DNA from 3 places in the Megasphaera sp. genome. Region 1 is predicted to be linked to each of the others. Evidence: riboswitches for the same ligand, from Rfam matches in the RefSeq annotation. Region 1 holds a riboswitch; each other region holds the start of a gene.
What was found. A riboswitch is a leader RNA that binds a small molecule or an ion and turns the genes downstream of it on or off. The one in region 1 is predicted to bind S-adenosylmethionine.
Positions count from the first base shown of each region.

Region 2: linked by a shared signal. The riboswitch ahead of ACFWUB_RS02770 (putative sulfate exporter family transporter) and the one ahead of ACFWUB_RS10825 (methionine ABC transporter ATP-binding protein) in region 1 are both predicted to bind S-adenosylmethionine.
Region 3: linked by a shared signal. The riboswitch ahead of cysK (cysteine synthase A) and the one ahead of ACFWUB_RS10825 (methionine ABC transporter ATP-binding protein) in region 1 are both predicted to bind S-adenosylmethionine.

Region 1 is NZ_CP181255.1:2,280,470-2,284,680, forward strand. Features, by position in the region: gene ACFWUB_RS10820 (methionine ABC transporter permease) at 1-500, opposite strand, end outside; gene ACFWUB_RS10825 (methionine ABC transporter ATP-binding protein) at 481-1,524, opposite strand; SAM riboswitch class I at 1,612-1,709, opposite strand; gene ACFWUB_RS10830 (aminopeptidase) at 1,769-3,001, opposite strand; gene ACFWUB_RS10835 (MATE family efflux transporter) at 3,006-4,211, opposite strand, start outside.
Region 2 is NZ_CP181255.1:563,390-567,600, forward strand. Features, by position in the region: gene ACFWUB_RS02760 (hypothetical protein) at 1-93, shown strand, start outside; gene ACFWUB_RS02765 (hypothetical protein) at 930-1,151, opposite strand; gene ACFWUB_RS02770 (putative sulfate exporter family transporter) at 1,178-2,662, opposite strand; SAM riboswitch class I at 2,766-2,868, opposite strand; gene ACFWUB_RS02775 (PPC domain-containing DNA-binding protein) at 3,016-3,465, opposite strand; gene ACFWUB_RS02780 (hypothetical protein) at 3,690-4,016, opposite strand.
Region 3 is NZ_CP181255.1:159,267-163,477, reverse strand. Features, by position in the region: gene ACFWUB_RS00825 (carbon starvation protein A) at 1-924, shown strand, start outside; SAM riboswitch class I at 1,492-1,590, shown strand; gene cysK (cysteine synthase A) at 1,669-2,601, shown strand; gene ACFWUB_RS00815 (sulfate ABC transporter substrate-binding protein) at 2,634-3,680, shown strand; gene cysT (sulfate ABC transporter permease subunit CysT) at 3,693-4,211, shown strand, end outside.

The DNA of each region.
Region 1 (4,211 bases):
ATGGCGCCGGCCATGGCCGATGCTCCGATGAGGTTGACGATGAGGACGGTGATGTTATTGATGATCGTCGGCAAGGCTTCGGGAATGAGGACCTTGCGGATGATCTGGAACGGCGTAGCCCCCATGGATTCGGCCGCTTCGACGAGGCCGAAGTCGACGTCGCGTATGGACGTTTCGACGAGACGGCTCAGGAAGGGGATGGCGACGATGGTCAAGGGGACGCAGGCTGCCGTCGTACCGATGGACGTGCCGGCAATGAGACGCGTCAGCGGGATGATGGCGACCATGAGGATGATGAACGGGATGGAACGGATGATGTTGACGATCGTGCCAAGGATTTGATTGATGAAGCGGTTTTCCAGGATATGGCCCTTGCTGGTCGTGACCAGGGTGATACCCAGGGGAATGCCGATGATACCGCCAATGACCGTGGCGACGGCGACCATGTAGAACGTTTCTTCAATGCCTTGGAGCATTAACTTAATGATTTCTTGGGACATAACCTAAAACCTCACTTCCAATCGGTAATGTTTTGATGTACGAGAATGCCTTGGCCTGTGTTTCCATATCGCCCATGATGACGACGATGAGGTAGCCGAACGGTTCATCCTGGATGTAGTCGATGTTGCCGTAGAGGACGCTGACTTCGACGTTGAATTTGCGGACGATGTCGGCGACGACGGGGTCGCTGGTCGCAGCGCCTTTGAAGCGCAGGCGGACGAGCATGTAGCGGTCCGGCGACGGCTGGTCGGTGACACCCAGGTTCTTGATGCCTGCCGGCAGTTCCATATTGATGATGGACGTGACGAAATCTTTCATGGTCTGGGACTGAGGATTGGTGAAGATGTCGACGACGCGGCCCATTTCCTTGATGACACCGCTTTCGATGACGGCGACGCGATGGCAGATTTCCTTGACGACGGCCATTTCATGGGTGATGACGACGATAGTGATGCCCAGGCGTTTATTGATGTCCTGGAGCAGTTCCAGGATGGATTTCGTCGTCTGCGGGTCCAGGGCCGACGTGGCTTCGTCGCAGAGCAGGATTTTCGGATCGCTGGCCAGGGCACGGGCAATGCCGACGCGCTGTTTCTGGCCGCCTGAGAGCTGGGACGGATAGTTGCCGGCCCGGTCGCTGAGGCCGACCAGGTCGAGGAGGGAAGCGACTTTCTTTTCGATGACGTCTTTGGAAGCGCCGACGAGTTCCAGCGGGAAGGCAATGTTTTCGGCAACCGTACGGGATGATAAGAGATTGAAGTGCTGGAAAATCATGCCGATGTTCTTGCGTTCTGCCCGCAGCTGGGATTCATTCATCTTGGTCAAATCCTTGTCGTCGATGATGACCTGGCCGCTCGTCGGTTTTTCTAACATATTGATGCAGCGGACCAGCGTCGATTTGCCGGCACCGCTCTTGCCGATGATACCGAAGATCTCGCCGTCGTCGATGGTCAGGTTGATGCCTTTCAGGGCCTGGACCTGTGCGGCGCCGCCGTAGGTCTTGGTAATATTTTTCAGTGTAATCACAGTATCAACTCCTCAAAATAGGCGTAACTAGAGAAAGCAACCACAAAAAAAGGCCGTCATGCAGATGACGGCCGTATATACGGTTTCATTTCATCTGTCGGAATGTTCCGTTGGAATTGGCACCTTCCCGATAGGGGGTTGCCGCAGCGTCATCGGGCCAGTCCCTCAGCTGCTCTGGATGAAGGGTATATGGTTGTTGCGTCTTATAATAGCACGGATGGCCGGGATTGTCAATGGAAAATCGTTATTGCGCCCAGTCGCCATCGGTAAAGACCGGCACCGTCGTGCCGTCGGCCCTGGTCCCGGTGATGGTCAGGTCCGGCGAGCCGACCATGAAGTCGACGTGGATCATGGAGTCGTTGAGGCCGGCTGCGGCGACAGCATCTTTGTCCATATCAGCACCGCCAGCCAGGCAGGTCGGGTACGATGCGCCCAGGGCCAGGTGGCACGAGGCGTTTTCGTCGAAGAGTGTTTCATAGAAGAGGATACCCGACAGGGAAATGGGCGAATGATAGGGGATGAGGGCTACTTCGCCGAGGCGGCAGGCGCCGTCGTCGATGGCGATGAGTTTCTTCAGGACGTCTTCGCCCGTTTCGGCGGCAGCGTCGATGACTTTGCCGTCTTTGAAGGTCAGGTGGAATTTGTCGATGAGGTTGCCGTTATAGACCAGGGGCTTGGTGCTGTAGACCGTGCCGTTGACCGCATCTGCCTTGGGGGCCGAATAGATTTCTTCCGTCGGGATGTTGGCATTGAACAGCAGGTGGTCCGCCGTTTCTTCCATGCCGCCCTGCCAGATATGACCGGCCGGCAGGCCGATAGTCAGGTCCGTTCCCAGGCCGTTCGTATAGTGCAGGCTGGTGAAATGCTGGTCCGTCATCCAGGTCCGGCGCTTCTTCAATTCGGCCAGATGGGCGTCCCAATCGGCCAGGGCATCGGCACCGTCGGCACGGGACGACTGGAGGATTTGCTTCCACAAGGCTTCGTAAGCGGCGGCTTCGTCGAGGTCCGGATAGAGCAGTTTGGCCCAGACGGCACTGGGGACGGCGGCGACGAGCCACGTCGTCTTCGAGGCCATCATGCCGTCGATGTATTCCTTCAAGGCTTCATTCTGGGCTTTCTGCTGGGCAAAGATTTTATGGGTGTCGATGCCGTCCATGAGGTACGGATTCGCCGAGATGAGGCTGAGGAAGGCCGCTTTCTTATGGTAATAGTAGAGGCTGAAATCGCGGCGCCAGTCCGGCAGGGACTCGAAATACTGCAAATCTTCGTGTTCGTAGCGCAGGCGGGCCAGGTCGTCAGACCGCCAGTTGCAGACGACCTGGGCGGCGCCGGCCGTATAGGCCTCTTTCGTCAGGAGGGCGACGAAGTCGTGCGATTCGACAGGGGCATTGATGACCAGGGTCTGACCTTTCTGGAGATTCAGGCCCTTCTGCAAGAGGACGCGGGCATAAGCCGTTAATTGTTTGGTAGTTGGCATAAAATCACTCCTTAGTAGATGAGGATAGGACAGGGACTTTCCAGGCCGTATGCTTCCACAAGCGCCAGTTCAGGGCGCTGGCATTGATGGCCAGGCTGATGATGAGGCTGATCCAATAGCCATAGGGCCCGTAGGACGTGACGTGGGCCATGGCATAGCCCATAGGGATGCTGATGAGCCAGTAGGTCACGAAAGCGACGTAAGTGATGATCTTGACATCCTTATAGCCGCGCAGGATGCCCTGGACCGGCGTGCCGGCGGCGTCGAAGAAGGAAAAGGCGACGGCGTAGAAGATGAACATGCGGATGGCCCAGAACGTTTCGGCATCGCTCGTGAAGATGGCGGCGATATGATCGACAAAGTGGTAAGTCACGACGATGAGGGCGATGGCGATGGTCAAGGCCGTCATCTGGCAGAGCACGGCATACTGCCGGGCAGCGGCGTAGTTGCGGGCGCCGACTTCGTAGCCGATGACGATAGTCGCCGTCAGGCTGATGCTCCAGGGCAGGGTATAGGTCAGGGTCGAGAAACTGATGGCTGCCTGGTTGGCCGCCAGGTATAAGGTGCCGAATTCGGCCATGAGCAGGCCGACGATGGAGAACAGGCTCGTTTCGCAGAAGACGGCGATGAAGATGGGAATGCCCAACTCCAGCTGATGATGGCCATGATACCAGCTGAAAGGCCGCAGGCGGCTCCAGAGATGGTAAGAGCGGAAAGGCTCCATCCACTGCAGGACGCCCACGAAGAGCAGGAAGGACAGCCACGACGCGATGGTGATGGCATAGCCCGTACCGATACCGCCCATAGCTGGAATGGGGCCGGCGCCGAAGATGAGCAGGCGGAAGAGGATGATCGTCAGGACCAGGTTGGTCACTAAGATGGCCATGGAAACGTGGGTCTTGCCGTGGGCGTCGACGATGTAGCGCATCGTCGCCTGCAGGCAGATGGGGACCAGTCCCAGGGCCAGAGCCTTGAGGTATTCCCAGGCGATGTAGCGGACCGGTGCGTCGAGGCCCATAAAGTCGAGAAAGGGCGGCAGCAGAAAGGCGCCGGCCAGGAAAATGACGGCCGTAAAGCCCAGGCTCAAGTAGAGGCTCTGCATAATGTACGTCGGGATTTCCTCGGTCTTCTGAGCGCCCCGGAGCTGGGCGATGATCGGCGAGATGCCGAAGAAGATGCCGCACAGGCCGGCAAAGACGGGATACCAGAT
Region 2 (4,211 bases), 610 kb from region 1:
CTCTTAGGCAAAAAGACGCATCCTACCTGTCCGATAAAGCCACCAAAGCCGAAACAGAACTCGAACAAGGAAAAACCATCGTCCAAGTATTGAAAGACAATACGAAATTAAAAGACAAATATCAGGGATATAAGACGCGGTAAAATCTGATTATCTCCTCAAAAAAAGGACTAGCACATGATATGGTCGAAACCTTCATGCGCTAGTCCTTTTAACTTTGATAGAGGCCTGACGGCCGGGCGTAAAGTCGTTCATCGAATTTTGGGGCCGACGGCCCCGCCGGTCGCAGACCGCAGTTCGCAGGCCGCCTCAGAGTCAAATGCCGCCTTGCGGCAACATATTTAGAATAACGACATCGCCTCGAGTGACCCTCGGCTCGTAAAAAATGCCCCGTCTGGGACCTTCGTTCATTTCTATCGCCTGATTGCGATTCCGTAGGGGACGTCCCAAAGGGCGTACCGCCGCGACTTGTGTGAATAGCCGGTGCCATGACAGATGCTCGTGGCTCGTAAAAGCCTGCCATTATACTCAGATGGGCTGTGATGAAATCTCGCAACGGGCCGCACAAGGCTCCCTTTATAGGGGAGCTGGCCGCCAAAGGCGGTCTGAGAGGTTAAAGGTCGGCCCCTATGAATGCCCCGATTGGGGCTATTTTTGCAATCTGCTACCTGCGACCAGCGCGCTTCGTTTATTTCATGAGTTTATCACGGCATAGCCGCAGCTGAATCCGAGGAAAGCAAAAAGAGGCTGTCGCATTAAGATAGCCTCTTTTTGAGTATTAAGTTTGCAGTTTTTAGTTTTTAGTGAATGGTTTTAAATTTAAAGCTATTTTCTACAAACTACAAGCTTCGTACTACAAACTTTAAAGAGAAAGGGGCTTCGCATGATGGCAGAAACCTTCGTGCGACAGCCCTTTTCCATAATAAGCCTCAGCCGAAGACTTCAAAGATGACGATGAACAAGGCCATCAGTCCCAGGCCCAATCCCAGGGAATAGGCACAGAGTTTTTTTTCGATGGGCTGCAAGGGGAAATATTCGTCTGCATCCCGTTCGAGCTGTCCCGTATGGGTCGCAGCGTCTGTCGGGGTTACGGTTTGGTTGTAGTAATATTCGTCAGCCGTCGATGCGGCAGAAGTGATTCGCGATGCCATAGCAATTAATCCTTTCTATGATGAAGTTATAATGTCGGCGGAACAATGCCGTGATAGAAGATGTAAGAAATGAACAGGCCGACCCAGATGATGAAGCCGACGAGGGCTACGGCATAGACGCCGATGACACGGCCCAGGCCGGATTTCCAGAGCTTGCGGACATTCGTGACCAGGCCGATAGAGAAGAAGCAGAGGCCAAAGAAGACGGCCCGCAGGAGGTTAGCCTGTCCGGCGCCGGCTTTCGCAGCGTCGACGATGCCCGGCTGCAGCCAGCCAGCTGCAAAAATGACGACCAGGGCCAGGACGAAACCGATGATGAATTTCGGGAAGCGTTCCCAGATTTCCCGTTTGGAAACCTTGCCAGCCCCGGATGCGACGGCTGCCCGCGGGTCATTGAGATGGTAAATGGACCAGACGATAGCCAAGATGAAGGACCAGACGCCGATGAAAACGTCGATGAAGACCTTGGACGTCGTCGCAGCCATGAGGATCCAGCCTTCCTGGTAATTGACGCCGAATTGCTGGAGCGCACTGTTGCGGATGAGCGTATCTGCGATTGCCCCGGATGCGACGGCACCGCCATCACTCTTGATGACCAGGCCCAGCCAGGACCCGGCGACCATCGGTTCACTGGGCAGGAAATAAGCAGCTGCAAAGGGCAGGATGAGCAATTCTACGGCAACGAAGACGATGATGACCGATGCCAGGATAGTCGGGATGATCTGGCGCGCCTTGATGGCACTGCCCGTAGCAATCGCTGCGGCGACACCACAGATGGAAATGCCCGACGCCATGGGAGCTGCCCATTCCGGCGTGAATTTAAAGAATTTCCGGGCCACGAAATAGACGATAGGCCAGTAAATCAGGTAGGCTTCGACGACGGCGCACATGCCGCGGACGATGACCGTACCGGCCAGCCCCAGGGCACTGATGGCCTGGATGCCGATATTCATGCCCAAAATGACGATGCCCGTCTTGATGTACCATTCCGGTTTGGCAGCATCAGATAAGAAACGCGTCACTTTCGGGAAAAAATTACCGATGACCAGCCCGGCCAGCAGGGCAATGACAAAGCCCAATTCGCCAAGACTCAAGGACCAGCCGATGTTAAAAGCTTCCCGCTTATTCGGCGTCGCTGCCAGATAAGCATAATTGCCGATGACCGTCGCCGCCATGGTGATCCAGTAAATCACGGTATAACCGGCGACGAATTTCTTGACCTTCGTCCCCATGAAATACGCACCGATAGACGTTACGACCAGGGTAAATACATACGTCGCCACTAACGACCCGATACTGCCGAGCCAGGCAAACCCTTTCGACCCCGGCCCGACCGCCTTGGACGGGTCGATCCAGACACCGAACTTAGCAGCCCAGCCGAGCAAATCGATGTGCCAGATCTGTCCGGCACCGAGGACGACGATAAATAATCCGAGCCATACGGCCCACCAGTCTTCGCTTCGCAACAGGCCCGACCGGTTGACGGCCTGTGCAGATACTTCGTTACTCATACGAACACCCCTTTTACAAAATAAATAAAGACGTGCCGATGACAAAGCCATAAAAAAAGCGCGCCATCAGCTACAGATGACGCGCAAAATCCCTTCCATTTCTCGCTCATCTGCCGGGAAAACTCCCGCTGGAATTGGCACCTTCCGTCCCCACGGAGGTTGCCGCAGCATCATAGGGCCAGTCCCTCAACTGCTCTGGATGATTGATATTCATTCATCAAACATATAAAATGTTTACCCAAATAGTACACTATTAGGTATGTTCTGTCAATCCTTTCATTTGAAAATAAAGTATAAAGTGAAAAGATCCTCAGAAGTGCCGACCAATCGGGAGATACAAGACAGTGGCCAGCTTAATCCGTTTCTGGCCCGAAATCCCAAAAGCCGGTCCCCGTTTCTGGGTCATATTTCCGCCGAATCCGTCCTTCTATAACGGGGCGCAATTCGATTTCTGCCGTGTACAGTACCTCTATCGATTTGATGTGCCCTGCCGCAACATGATGTTCCCCATCCTGTTTATAAGAAAAAGCAGCGTGAGTATGATGAAAATAAGTTCCATCATCATCGCTGACGATATTGCCTGTCAACGAAACCAGCTCCAGCATCCCCTTCAGCTCTTGAACTTCAAAACTGCCCGTTTCTGGGATGAACGTCTGTATTTCTGCCGAACGGCACCCGCCGATGCCCGAAAAAATGGCCGATGCAATCTGTTCTTTCTGACAGATTCCCAGAATCGTGCTGATGATTTCATCCCCCTTATCCATCCGGATATAATAAGTTTCACCAAATTTGCGATAATCCATACGTCATGCCTCCTGTAATATCATAACCTACTGCCACTGTAAGACCGGCACCAGAAAAGAGACTTGTTAGTTCGTTTGTAGAGTACCCTCTCTATTGATCCATATAGGCTGTAATCGAAACGATTTTACCATTCTCCACACCAAAGCTCAATCCACACATTCCCGAAGGATGAGTGAAAATAAGTAATTTCTTCATAATAACGCCCTTCCCGTTTCACAAGCGCTTACAATTTTCCAAGAGTCTTCAACGCATAGAAACCACAGCTAGCCAATTGTTCCATGTGAGATTGTTGTTGCAAGCCGAATTCCCATTGATGCCACTGGTCTTCGCTTTCAAGTTTCCAAAAACCTAAGTCCGAATGAGGCCTATTGTCATAAACAAAAGTATACGCCGTACCGTCATCATCAATAACGTTGATTGCTGAACGGCTATAAGATTGAACCATCCCAAGATTAACAGCAGAGCTTTCATCTGCATAAAAGGCAAACACTGTATTTCCTATCAATAAAGTTCCAGTAAGTAGCAACATACTTACAATTCGTTTCATCATATGCCTCATCCTCCTTAAAAAGACTTACCTCTCAATCTCAATATATGCTATATAGATTCTACAAAAAACTTATAAAGTCCTGCAAAGGAAATTTGTAAATTCAGAATTAATGACACATCATGTGATTCGTGATTCATAAAGACCTGCCATTATATCAGAACAGGCTACGGTAAAATCTCACAGCGGGCCGCCCTG
Region 3 (4,211 bases), 210 kb from region 1:
ATGATCGCCGGCGGCGTCATCGGTATCTTCATCGCCCAGCCGACGCTGAATATGCCGGCCTTCACGTCCTTCTCGGTCGGCGGCAAGGATTTGTTCCCAATCCTGTTCATCACCATCGCCTGCGGTGCCGTTTCCGGCTTCCACAGCCTCGTTTCGTCCGGTACGTCGTCGAAGACCCTGGATAAGGAACAGGATTCGGTCTTTGTCGGCTACGGTTCCATGTGCGTCGAATCGGTCTTAGGCGTCGTTTCCCTGGTCATCGCCTGCGCTGCCGCTTCCAACGGCCACGTCGCTTCGGGCACGCCGTTCCAGATCTTCTCCGGCGCCGTCGCTGGTTTCTTCACCATGTTCGGCCTGTCCCAGACGGCAGCTGCCTGCATCATGACCATGTGCGTATCGGCCCTGGCCCTGACGACCCTCGATGCCGTCGGCCGTATCGGCCGTATGTCCTTCCAGGAACTGTTCAGCGTCGATGAAGGACAGGAAATGAACACGATCCAGAAAATCTGCGTCAATAAGTATTTTGCTACGGTCATCACTTTGTTCTTCGGCTTCCTGCTCTGCTTAGGCGGCTACATGAACATCTGGCCTCTCTTCGGCTCGGCCAACCAGCTGCTGTCGGCCATGGTCCTCATCTGCCTGACGGTCTTCCTCAAGACGACAGGCCGCAAGAGCTTCATGCTCTACATCCCCATGGTCGTCATGTTCTGCGTTACCATGACAGCCCTCGTCGAATCGGCTTATGCCCTGATCATCAAGATTGCCTCGGGTAACTGGTCGTTCCTCATCGAAGGACTGCAGTTCGTCCTGGCCATCGCCCTCATGGTCCTGGCCATCTCCATCGTCTACCACTGCGGCAAAGAACTCGTCCACGCCGACAACAAAACGGCCCATCACGACGCCCAGCCCACGGCGACGCATTGAGGGTGTTAGCGGTCAGCCGTCAGCTGTACGAAGTTTGCAGTTTGCAGTTTTTAGTGAATGGTTTTAAATTTAAAGCCATTTACTAGCCACGAGCCACTAACTACTAACCACTTAAAAGGGCCTGTCGCACGAAGGCTTCTGCCATCATGCAAGGCTCCTTTCTCTTTAAAGTTTGTAGTACAGAGTTTGTAGTTTATAGAAGAAAGTTTTAAATTTTTTACCATTTGCTGCAAACTAAAAACTACAAACTTAAAACTCAAAAAAGGGCCTGCTGTATATACAACAAGCCCTTTTTACTTATAAAAAATATAATTTATAAAGTTAAATTCCTATCTAAAGCCATAGGTATAACGTTTACATTGTAAAATATGAAAGTTTTTGCTTAAAATCCCTTGACAATATACTCTGTAAAGTGTACACTCTTGGTAACGTTTCCGATAGGAAGCTATTCATTTTAGTCATCAAAGAGGTATGTTATCATGGGGTACTTAAAAAATTTGACCATCATGTGTTGTATGATATGATCGTATTGTACAACCATTCATAAGGACAATACAATACGAAACCTATTCATCCAGAGCAGCTGAGGGACTGGCCCGATGACGCTGCGGCAACCTACGTAGGTAAGGTGCCAATTCCAGCAGGAAATAACCTGGCAGATGAAGTCATGGGCATACGTCTATTTATAGCGCCATCTGCATCAGCAGGCGGCGCTTTTCTTTTTGCCAAAAAGGAGCTGAGTACATGGAGCATGTGGCAACGTATTTGACAGAGCTGATTGGCAACACGCCGCTCTTGGAACTGACTCATTGGCAGGCTCGGCACGGCCTCAAGGCCCGCGTCCTGGCCAAGCTGGAGTACATGAACCCCTTGGGCAGCGTCAAGGACCGCGTAGCGGCAGCCATGATCGACGAAGGGATACGGCAGGGGAAGATCAACAAAGATACGGTCATCATCGAACCGACGAGCGGCAATACCGGCATCGGCCTGGCCCTGGTCGCCGCCGTGAAGGGCCTGCACCTGATCTTGACCATGCCCGATACGATGAGCCTGGAACGGCGTAAGATCGTGTCGGCCCTGGGGGCGGAAATCGTGCTGACACCGGGCATCGAGGGGATGCGCGGCAGCATCGGCAAAGCCGAAGAATTGAGGGATTCTTACGGCAATGCCTTCATTCCCCAGCAGTTCGACAATCCGGCCAATCCGGCCATCCACCGCCAGACGACGGCGGAAGAAATCTGGCGCGACACGGACGGCAAGGTAGATATCTTCATTTCGTCCGTCGGCACAGGCGGCACCATCACCGGTACGGCCCAGGGCCTGAAAGGCCATAAGCCGGACGTCCAGATCGTCGCCGTCGAGCCGAAAGATTCCGCCGTCCTGCACGGCGGCCGGCCGGGCCCGCACGCCATTCAGGGGATTGGCGCCGGGTTCATCCCGAAAGTTTTGGATATATCTCTCGTAGATGATGTGATCGACGTATCCAATGAGGACGCCTACGGCCGGGCCAGGGAAGTCGCCAAGACCGACGGCCTTTTGGTCGGCATTTCGTCCGGTGCGTCGCTGCAGGCGGCCCTGGAACTGGCCAGCCGGCCGGAAAACGAAGGCAAGACTATCGTCGTCCTCCTGCCGGATGGCGGCGAACGCTATTTATCGACGGCTTTATTTGAGGGGTAAGGAATCTAAGTCGGTATAGAGGGGGAAAGAAAATGAACAAGAAGCGCATCATAGCTATACTGGCTTTTTCGGCGGCACTCGCCGTCGCCGGGGCCCTGGCTGGCTGCGGACGCAGCGATGACGCCGGGGGCGGCGGCACGATGACGCTGACCAATGTCTCGTATGATCCAACCCGTGAGTTATATAAAGAATACAATGAATTATTCCAGCAGCACTATCGTGAGACGACAGGCAAGGATATCCGCATCATCCAGTCCCATGGCGGATCGGGCAGTCAGGCCCGGTCGGTCATCGAAGGCAGCAAGGCCGATGTCGTGACCCTGGCCCTGGCCCACGATGTGTCGCTCATCGAAAGGGCCGGCCTCATCCATGAAGGCTGGCAGGGGGATTTCGCCAACGATTCGGCGCCGTACACGTCGACCATCGTCTTCCTGGTCCGCAAGGGGAACCCGAAAGGGATACGCGACTGGGACGACCTGGTAAAGCCCGGCGTGAGCGTCATTACGCCGGACCCGAAGAGCAGCGGCGGCGCCTGCTGGAACTTCCTGGCCGCCTGGAGCTGGGGCCTTGACCATTTCGGGGGAAATGAAATCAAGACCCGGGCCTTCATGACCGACTTGTACCGCAATGTGACGGTCATGGATTCCGGCGCCCGCGGCTCGACGACGACCTTTGTCGAAAACGGACAAGGTGACGTCCTTATCGCCTGGGAAAACGAAGCGCTTTATTCGATGCGCGAATATCCCGATAAGTTCGACCTCGTCGTGCCCAGCATCAGTATCCTGGCCCAGCCCAGCGTGGCTGTCGTCGACCGCCTGGCCCGGCGCAAGGGTCATGAAGAGGCGGCTCATGAATACCTGGCCTACCTCTATTCCGATGAGGCCCAGGAACTGGCCGCCAAGAACGGTTTCCGGCCGTCTAATCCGGATATCCTCCGGCGTTATGCCGACCGCTTCGATCTCAAGGTCAAGCTGACCAAGATCAGCGATTTCGGCGGCTGGGAGGCTGCGTATGTTAAATTTTTCAACGACGACGCCTTGTTCGATAAGATCATGGCCGACGTCAACGGCGATGCATAGGAGGGGAGCCGGATGAAACACTTTTTTGCCCGTTCCGGCGGGCGCAATCAGATTATTCCCGGCTTCGGCCTGTCCATGGGCATGACCCTTACCATGTTGTCCCTGCTCATCCTCATCCCGCTGGCGTCGGTCCTGGCGCACTCCCTGCAGCTGACGGCCAATGACTATGCCAAGCTCATCACCAACAGCGGCATCCGCAACGCCTTCATCACCAGCATTTCCTGTTCTGTCCTGGCGGCTTTGGTCAACTGCGTCTTTGGCTTCATCCTGGCCTGGGTCCTGGTCCGCTACGATTTCTTCGGGAAACGTCTCTTGAACGGCGTCATCGAACTGCCCTTTGCCTTGCCGACGGCTGTCGCCGGCATCACCCTTTCCAAGCTCTATTCCGATACGGGCTTCTTCGGAAGTTTCTTTGCCAGCTATGGCATCCAGATCGCCTATACCAAGATCGGCCTGACCATCGCCATGGTCTTCGTCGGCATCCCGTTCGTCGTCCGCTCGATCCAGCCGGTCCTGGAGAAGCTCGACCCG